Regions from separate parts of the Paenibacillus sp. sgz302164 genome, predicted to be linked through region 3. Evidence: riboswitches for the same ligand, from Rfam matches in the RefSeq annotation. Region 3 holds a riboswitch; each other region holds the start of a gene.

Region 1 (2,203 bases), on a different contig from region 3:
AACTACCGAAGAATTCAGATTCAAGTGCCCCACCTTAATAAATGAAGGGGTTTGCGTACTATTGTCGATTGCGCGCTGCAGTGAGACCGGATCGCAATTCGCGTATGCAACAGCTTTTTGTTCAAAATCAGACAGCAATTGGTTCACTCGCTGCACTTCTACATCCATATACCTTCCTATTTCCTCCTGCAGACCATCCACTTGCAGATAAGATGGAGCATTATGCTCGTTATTCATCTTGCCCGAAAGCAGTACTTTGTCCCCATGCACTTTTCTCGGTTCGGGCGGCGGCCCTATAACAGGCGTGCTGGCAGCAGAAAGGGCGAGCAAAGTGCTGGGAGAGCCAACTTTGGTTAGCTCTATGAACTGTAAAGCCGTCTCCGCTTCCTCCGCATCGCCGGAACTGACCGTTAATCTGCCGTCCGCAACTTCAACAGATTTTGCTGCAATGACATGCTGCCCTCCCTCAAGAGGGATACGATCGAAAAAGCTTACTCCTTCAACAACTACAGTATTGTTGCTTGAATACACGGACTCGCCGACACTTACCTTAACTTCATAGATGCCGTTGTTTACTTCGAATTCCCAGACCCCGCCTTTATGAACGCGAATTGCGGTATCATTCGGAGTAGTTTGATAAGTACTGCCGCTTACCGTAGAATCCGTGTGAGAACTATTCCACCCATAATTGAATCCATTTTGCGTGCTGAACGGCATTCCCGAGTCTGGCAAAAATCCTTCAGGTACAGGTGAAGTTGCAGGCTGGAAATTAACCTTTACATTCCACGCTCCTGTATCGGCATATGTATACGACGATTCTGCAAAAGGAATGAACAACTGCAGCAGCAGGCATAGACAGAGCCCCCTGACAACAGCTTGAAACCCAAATTTCATATTTGTATCCTCCATTTCCCTTTCAATTTACACAAAAAAGACCAATTGCAATAGGCGGCCCGGCTGCCGTACCGTTTCGGTCTGAAACGGTTTAGGCCCGTGGCTTTGCGTCCCTGTCTTTCGATCAGGTTTGCCTTTTTCAATTTCAATTGGTCTTCGCTTATGTGCGGCACTCAAAACTCGTTTGATGCTATCATAGGTAAAAAGATTTGTTCATACCTACCTTTATACTATAAACAAATATGCCTGTATACCTAGTTACAACATAATATACGACTAGATTTAAATATTTCCTCTTTTTTTGGAATCTTTTGTCGATTTTAATTTGATGCATATTTTGCATAACTAATTTCATAAAATCTCCTTAACCTCGGCGAGTCCTTCGGCGTTTTTTCGCGTATAATTTATCAGACATTCTGCCTCATACCTAATTAAATTAAAGGAGAAGATTTCATATGCAAAAGAAACATCGGCAATGGTGGATTTCCGCCGCGCTTGTTGTGCTGTTGATCGCCTTGACAGGCTGTCAGGCCGTGCAGGGTCTTGATCTCGGGCAGGCTATGCAAAATACCGGAACCGTTAAGTCCTCGGTATCCAAAGGTTCAATTGCGCTGGAGCTAATTACAGGCAGCGGCGATCAGATGGATCCCAAAGAAAAGGCGCTGATTGAAACGTTCAAACATACAAAGCTGACGATCAACAGCGCTAAAATGCAGGACGCTCAGCACGCATCGATCGATGGGGAATGGAATTACGCCAAAGGGACGATTCCTTTTCAGCTCGTCATCGACGGTACCAAGATGATCGTACATATTGACGGCGCCAAGAAGCCTATCGTCTTTGACCAGGCGGCATTGGCGGCTGACGGAAGGGTGGCGCCGTTATCTCAAGAAATCAGGCAAAAGCTGACGAATAGCGCAGAGCAGCTGCGGCCTGCCCTTTATAAGTTTTTCTTCAACAATGCGCCGAACCCGAATACAATCTCCGTAACCGACGCTACGGAGCAAGTGAACAATGAGACGCTAAACATGCAAAAAGTGCATGTGGAGTTAAAAGGCAGCGAGCTCGCCGGTCTTTTGAAACTGTTCCTGACGAACGTCCTCGCCGATGAGCAAGGCTTGAAAGAGCTGCTTGGCCAACTGTACGATGCGGTCGTACCGATTGTGAAGGAGCAAATGAGAATTTCTCAGGAACAATTGAAGGAAGAGTACCCCGATTTGGAGGAACAATCGACTACGTCGGATTTGATGATGGCCTATCTTAACAATAAAAACCTGGCGGTCGAATTCGCTTATACAACGATTCATGA
Region 2 (2,203 bases), on a different contig from region 3:
GAAATACCAATTGTGTGCTGGAACTAGAGATTACAGTTATTCCTACGTTACTATCTTTGTAACCAATCTGTTTTCCACTCGGATCACGTGGATCATTACTCTCTACCAACATGAAATTTCTATACCCTTCACCACCGAATCTCATATATGTCATATACTCCAAGGGGGGCAAGTTAGTTCCGGTAATGGTAAACGTGGGGTTAAAATACATGTCACCATAGTTTGCAGTTATTGAGGTTACTTTTATTGTGTTGGGAGATAATGTGCTCAAATTAAAGCTTCCTACATAAAAGCTCGGATGTTTTTGAACAGTACTTCCCGATGGTGCTAAATACAAATCTATACTGCTGGTATAATGTGATGGGTCAGTTGAACTGATTTGAAATACTAATTGTGTGCTGGAACTAGAGATTACAGTTATTCCTACGTTACTATCTTTGTAACCAATCTGTTTTCCACTCGGATCACGTGGATCATTACTCTCTACCAACATGAAATTTCTATACCCTTCACCACCGAATCTCATATATGTCATATACTCCAAGGGGGGCAAGTTAGTTCCGGTAATGGTAAACGTGGGGTTAAAATACATGTCACCATAGTTTGCAGTTATTGAGGTTACTTTTATTGTATTGGGAGCTAATGTACTCAAATTAAAGCTTCCTACATAAAAACTTGGATGTTGTTGAACAGTACTTCCCGATGGTGCTAAATACAAATCTATATTACTGGTATAGTGTGATGGGGTTGTTGCACTGATTTGAAATACCATTTGTGTGCTGGAACTAGAGATAACGTTTATTCCTACATTATTATCCTTGTAACCAATCTGTATTCCACTCGGATTACGTGCATCATTACTCTCTACCAACATGAAATTTCTATATCCATATCCACCGTAACTCATGCTTGTCTTGTATTCCAAGGAAGGCAAATTAGTTCCGGTAACGGTAAATGTAGGGTTGAAATACATATCACCATAATTTGCAGTTATTGAAGTTACTTTTATTGTGTTGGAAGTATCCGCCGCATAAATGGTATTATCAACATCTTTGAACAATATGGAGAATAATATTGTTAATATTAGTAATAATGAAGTAATCTTTTTCAAAAATAACTCACCTCAAGTAATATAAAATAAGAATTCAATAAACGGTTAAGCTAATCAAGTGATATTATCACCAAAAAATTGCAAACAGTCAGCATTCAAAATAATAGCGCTTACATTGTTGAATTTTAACCTAATACCTACGGATTAGCCCCCTTCCTCTCTTATCTTTATGCCGATTTTGAAGTCCGATTGGAACTGATCAGAACCGTAACTATATCGATTATCAACTTAAAAATTTCGTTTCAAAGCCTCCTTTCGGAAATAATTCTTGGTGATCTCTGGTAAAAGAAGGTCGGCATCTCGCATGTCATCTCGCTTTCTGAGCTGCTTTCAACAACAAAAAACCAACCGCTTGTGGTAACCCGGCGGCCGTTTCTCCAGAGATGTCTTGCGACATGCATCCCGGAAAAGTAGGTCCGTGGCTTTGCGTCCTTGTCTTTCGAGCAAGTTTGCCTTTTCATTTTCACTTGGTTCATAGGTAGACGAATCTATAAAAAATAGTACATTCGATCCATAACTCTATCCATAATAACCCATACTCTTGTTGACTATCAATATAAATTTCAATTTTTATCCAAAGTATGCGAAATTTCGCGAAAAATCGCCACTGAAACGATTTCTCCCCACCCCGTTCCTTTCCTCAAGGGTTGCTGAACTGAAGCGGGGCACAAGGTCGCTTGGCAACAAAAAGGCAGGCTCCCGATACGATCCGTCGGCAGCCTGCGACCCGTTCGAACGCGCTAATTGGAACCTTTTTCTCTCACCCGATGCACCTGCAGGTTGCGGTATTCGGCGATGAGCGGGGCCATTTGGCGAAACCCGATCCGTCCTTGGCCGAGGATAGGGCCGTAAGTCGTACCGTCATCCTTCCATTTAAGCACCAAAAGATCGTTGATGGCGAACAGCACCTCCCCGCCATGAACGATCACGCGCATGCGATACGGCCCTCTCGCGTCGAGCACGGGCGGCAGCGGATCGGCCCCCTGCGCGGCCAGATGAAAACCGTAACTTTTTCTTAAGTTACAGGTATGAAAAGAGCGCTCCTCCTCCCATAATCTGCGGTAATAGGAGATGTGATAAGCATTGATGTCC
Region 3 (2,203 bases):
ATTTGATTATGTTAACGGGAATATAGAATGGCATATTTTTAACAAATCAAATGGTCTTTGCTTTAAATTCTTCCGTGATCAATCCCTATAAATAAAGCTTTTGGGAAACCAATTTCCTCCAATGCTCAAACATGGAAATGAGGGTCTCTTGATCGTCTCGGTCAGAACCACCTAGAATCATTCGATCAAGTCCGTATCTACCCTGTAAGTCATCTAGGACGGCCCTTACAATTGAAAGAGCCAGATCGTCGTTAATATCGTTTGGTTGAAGTGGTAGGGCATCCTCCATTTTTAGATCAACTCCTGTAATTCAAAAAAATAAGACTTAACTGCAGCTAGTGGGAAATTTTCCTAATACTTATCGAGCTTATTACGATATATATCAAAATTCTCATCATCGAAGCAAACAAAATAAACCTCATCGATCTAGTGTGCCGCTATCGTCCAGGCCGGTGATCAGCCCGGCTTTCGTCGCAAGGTACATCCACTTCTTGTCATCCGCGTTCTTGTCGCCGGTAGCCGCCCGAACCGCTATGCGCGCCATTTCTTGACGCGTCATCGGCGTATTCCAGTCTCCGCTCGTAAAGTCGCTCCATTGATGAATCCCCGCGGTGACCGCCGCGTTAATGTACGGCAAATACCAGTCACTGCCACTGGCGGCGCCGGAAACCGAAAGATGAAGCGCGGTATCGACCATTTTGATAAACTCGGCGCGCGTCACTTTTTCGTTCGGTTTGAAAGAATGGTCTTGATAGCCGTCGACATAGCCTTTTTGAATGGCTCCAGCGATGGTCGTTTCCGCCCAATGTCCTTTCGTGTCGCTGAAGCTGCCTGTGGAAGCCGTACCGGCGGTAGTTATCGCTTTTGTTCCCGGCGCAGCAGTGGTAGAATCGGCCCCGGCAGCGTGAATGGAAGTTCCAAGTAGTGCGGCAGTTGCCAGTGATGCAATCCAATATACTTTCATTTGTATACCCCCAAAGGAATGAATTTACTTTTCTCAAATCAAAAAACCAACCGATTTCGGCAACCCGGCTGCCGTTTCTCCGAGAAATGTCTTACGACATATCCCTCGTAGAAGTAGGCCCGTGGCTTTGCGTCCCTGTCTTTCGAACAGGTTTGCCTTTTCGTGTTCAGTTGGTTCATAGGCATTTAAAACTATAAAAATAGTACATAAGATTTAATACAAGTCCCATATTAACCCATAATCTAACATATTTCCACAAAATATTTATTTCTTGCACCTACTTGAACACGCGCCGATCTTTTTCTTTCTTCATCATAGCTTAGAGCTACGTTTGAGCAAGTGTCATAATTAAGTCTTGACCAAATATGTTAAATTATGTAATATTTTTTTTGTAAGCATTAGATGTAAATTCGTTTTTCATCATCACTTTTGTAAAATCCATTCATTTGTCAAAGGAGATGGGAAGGTTGAGTAGACGTTACTTAATTAAAAACGGCTGCGTTTTGACGATGGACAAATCTTTAGGGGATTTTAAGAAAGCGGACATTTTAGTAGAAGACTCTGTCATTGCAACGATTCAAGAAGATCTCGAAGTATCGGATTGTGAAATGGTCGACGCAACGGATATGATTGTCATGCCGGGATTGGTGGATACCCATCGGCACGTTTGGGAATCTTTGGTGCGAACTATAGGCGCCGACTGGTCGTTGCCTACCTATTTGCAAAACATTTATTATGGCGGGTTTGGAAGCAGGCTGCGGCCCGCGGATTGTTATGCCGCTAACCTGTTGGGAGCTTTGGAAGCGCTCAATGCCGGCGTAACCACTCTTTTGGATTGGACGATGATTTATTCTCCCGATCATGCGGACGAATTGATTCGCGGCTTGCAGCATTCCGGCATTCGTGCCGTGTTCGCGTACGGAGCTTCCGGTGAAACCGAATATTGGAACCGTGATAGCAAAAAAATGGTTACTGACGATGTGCGCCGCGTAAAACAGCAGTATTTTTCCTCCGATGATCAATTATTAACGATGGGGTTAGCCATTAGAGGACCGGAATTTAGTCACTGGGATACATCGGTTCAGGAAATCCAGCTTGCCAGAGAACTGGGTGCGGTATGTTCCATGCATATTGGCTTCGGCAGTTGGGGGCCGGATGACCGATCCGTTGAAAAGCTATATAAAGCCGGTTTGCTTGGCCCCGATTTAAATATGGTACATGCAAATACAATGGGCTATG
Region 4 (2,203 bases), on a different contig from region 3:
TTGCAGCATCTTTCAGCATCGGCGTGTCTTGTCCGCCTTGTACCCGAGCCGAGTCGTACGTCGTATCGATCGTAACCCATTCGCCCGTATCTTTCAGGAAAACTTGATTCCATGCATGATAAGTTTCCGGCGCTTCAGCCGAATAACCCATAACCAGACGGGTCGGAATGCCTACGCTTCTTGCCATGGCCGCAAAAGTAGATGCATAATCATAGCAAATTCCCTTCGATGCGTCATAAATTTCATCCAAATTCGGGATGTAACCGCCCTCGACGGTTTGCGCTTTATCGTTATCATATGTAATATTTGCCGTAATATAGGCATAAATAGCGGCAATTTTGTCCTTGTCCGTCTCGGCTTTGGCCGTCAGTTCCTTGGCCTTCACAACCGCTTTGGTATCTTTGTTCCAATCGATGAGCGGAATGGATTGCAAAAACACTGCATTTTCGTCGTCCATCTTCAAATCGACCGTTTCTTGCGCGACTACTTTATATTTGTTGCCGCCTGTCGACTCCGCAACGAGAACAGTGTAACTGCCGTTGCCTAATTGCAGAGGATACTGGGCGCCTTCAGCCAGGTTATAATCAAATTTGACGTTCCCTTTGGAAATCCGGACGAGGGCTTTCGTATTTTTCGCATTCGCGTAGTTGACTGTAACGACTCCTTTGTTCAGAAGGCTTTTGTCTACTGCCGCTTGAGCGGAAGCTGCGTAAGTCCCTTTCGGTGCAAGGATCAGAAGAAGTGCAACGACCATCATGGATACAAAGGTTTTTTTGAACATAAAAAACTCTCCTTTCGGTAACTGGCTGCCAACTTAGCGCTTGCTAAGGAAGGCCCTTTAGTTTTGCGTCTCTAGCTTTCGCTAGATTTGCCTTTATCGGTGGAAAGCACCGAAATCTTATTTTTTTAATAGAGCGATTATATCATAGACTTGTCCGTTTAACTAGTCTTAGTTTCTATTAATTTTCCTTTGACTGCGATGCGGTGCGTCGGGTTTTCCATCGGATGGCATGTAATCAGCGTAATCTCGCTGTCTTTGCCGTTCCCGTTCAACACCCAGACATCCTCCGGGAGAACGTACTGTTTGCTTTCGACTTTGTACACGAACTGTTTGCTGCCTGTGTCCACTTCGACCAAATCTCCTACGTCCACTTCGTCCAGCCTATTGAAATTTTTGCCGTAAGTAAGGTTCCTGTGGCCGGCAATGGCATAATTCCCCACTTCGCCCGCTTTGCCTGTATGGGCAATGCTCGCAAGGGACAGCTTCAGATTGCCCGGCGTCGCATCCGTTAATATCGGCAGCTTCAAATTAATCTTGTCGATGATTAAAACGCCCTCGATATTTTTCAGCTCCATCGCTGCCGGCATCGCTGTCGGCTCCGCGCTCAAAGGGATTACCGGCGGCATCTCTGCGGATGTCCCGGCCGAAGAAGGAGCGCTGACCGCCGCCGCATCCGTCTCGGGGGCCGGTTCATCGATATGGCGCAAATTTTCCTGCCATTGCCGCAAAATTTTTTGCTGCTGATAGCTCTCATAGCGATCGCTGACCGTCGGGTAAAGAAAAACGATGATGCCGAGGACGATGCATGCCAGGGAAACGATTTTTCTTATCATGCGGGTTTCCTGCCTTTGTTTAGCGCGATTTCATATCTATTGGGCATTATACCTCTTTCTCCTGGCAAAATCCATCACATCGCTTGACGAACCGCGCTTCCCGCTCTCGAAATCCGCACGGCCATAACTGCGGCAAGCAGGCAGACGAATCCCGCGCCGATGAAGGCAATGGTATAAGTCCCCATCCAGTCCCGCATCAATCCGGCGCCATATGCCGCTGCCGATGCGCCTAACTGGTGAGCGACGACTACCCAGCCAAAAATCATCCCGGCCTTTTCTTTGCCGAACTCTTTCGAAGCCAACTTCACGGTCGGAGGGACCGTCGCAATCCAATCAAGCCCGTAAAAGACCGAGAAAATCAAGAGCGACATCGGACTTGAATCAAGCGCATACGGCAAAAAGAGCAGGGAAAGACCGCGCAGCCCGTAATACCAAAAGAGGAGCCAGCGGCTGTCGAAGCGGTCCGACAACCATCCCGAAAGCGTTGTGCCGATCAGGTCGAACAGCCCCATCAGAGCCAGCAGCCCTGCGGCCATCACCTCCGGAATGCCGTGATCCCCGCAAGCCGGAATGAGATGCGTGCCGATCA

The links. A riboswitch is a leader RNA that binds a small molecule or an ion and turns the genes downstream of it on or off. The one in region 3 is predicted to bind cyclic di-GMP.
Region 1: linked by a shared signal. The riboswitch ahead of AC0LWT_RS37155 (fibronectin type III domain-containing protein) and the one ahead of AC0LWT_RS26290 (S-layer homology domain-containing protein) in region 3 are both predicted to bind cyclic di-GMP.
Region 2: linked by a shared signal. The riboswitch ahead of AC0LWT_RS10525 (RHS repeat-associated core domain-containing protein) and the one ahead of AC0LWT_RS26290 (S-layer homology domain-containing protein) in region 3 are both predicted to bind cyclic di-GMP.
Region 4: linked by a shared signal. The riboswitch ahead of AC0LWT_RS04285 (transglutaminase-like domain-containing protein) and the one ahead of AC0LWT_RS26290 (S-layer homology domain-containing protein) in region 3 are both predicted to bind cyclic di-GMP.

The regions. Positions count from the first base shown of each region.
Region 1 is NZ_JBVYOL010000045.1:33,370-35,572, reverse strand. It holds gene AC0LWT_RS37155 (fibronectin type III domain-containing protein) at 1-894, opposite strand, end outside; cyclic di-GMP riboswitch class I at 945-1,039, opposite strand; gene AC0LWT_RS37150 (copper amine oxidase N-terminal domain-containing protein) at 1,350-2,203, shown strand, end outside.
Region 2 is NZ_JBVYOL010000005.1:179,612-181,814, forward strand. It holds gene AC0LWT_RS10525 (RHS repeat-associated core domain-containing protein) at 1-1,111, opposite strand, end outside; cyclic di-GMP riboswitch class I at 1,465-1,575, opposite strand; gene AC0LWT_RS10530 (YesU family protein) at 1,852-2,203, opposite strand, start outside.
Region 3 is NZ_JBVYOL010000017.1:160,132-162,334, forward strand. It holds gene AC0LWT_RS26290 (S-layer homology domain-containing protein) at 419-964, opposite strand; cyclic di-GMP riboswitch class I at 1,020-1,131, opposite strand; gene AC0LWT_RS26295 (amidohydrolase family protein) at 1,423-2,203, shown strand, end outside.
Region 4 is NZ_JBVYOL010000002.1:180,637-182,839, reverse strand. It holds gene AC0LWT_RS04285 (transglutaminase-like domain-containing protein) at 1-781, opposite strand, end outside; cyclic di-GMP riboswitch class I at 795-883, opposite strand; gene AC0LWT_RS04280 (class D sortase) at 940-1,614, opposite strand; gene AC0LWT_RS04275 (MFS transporter) at 1,689-2,203, opposite strand, start outside.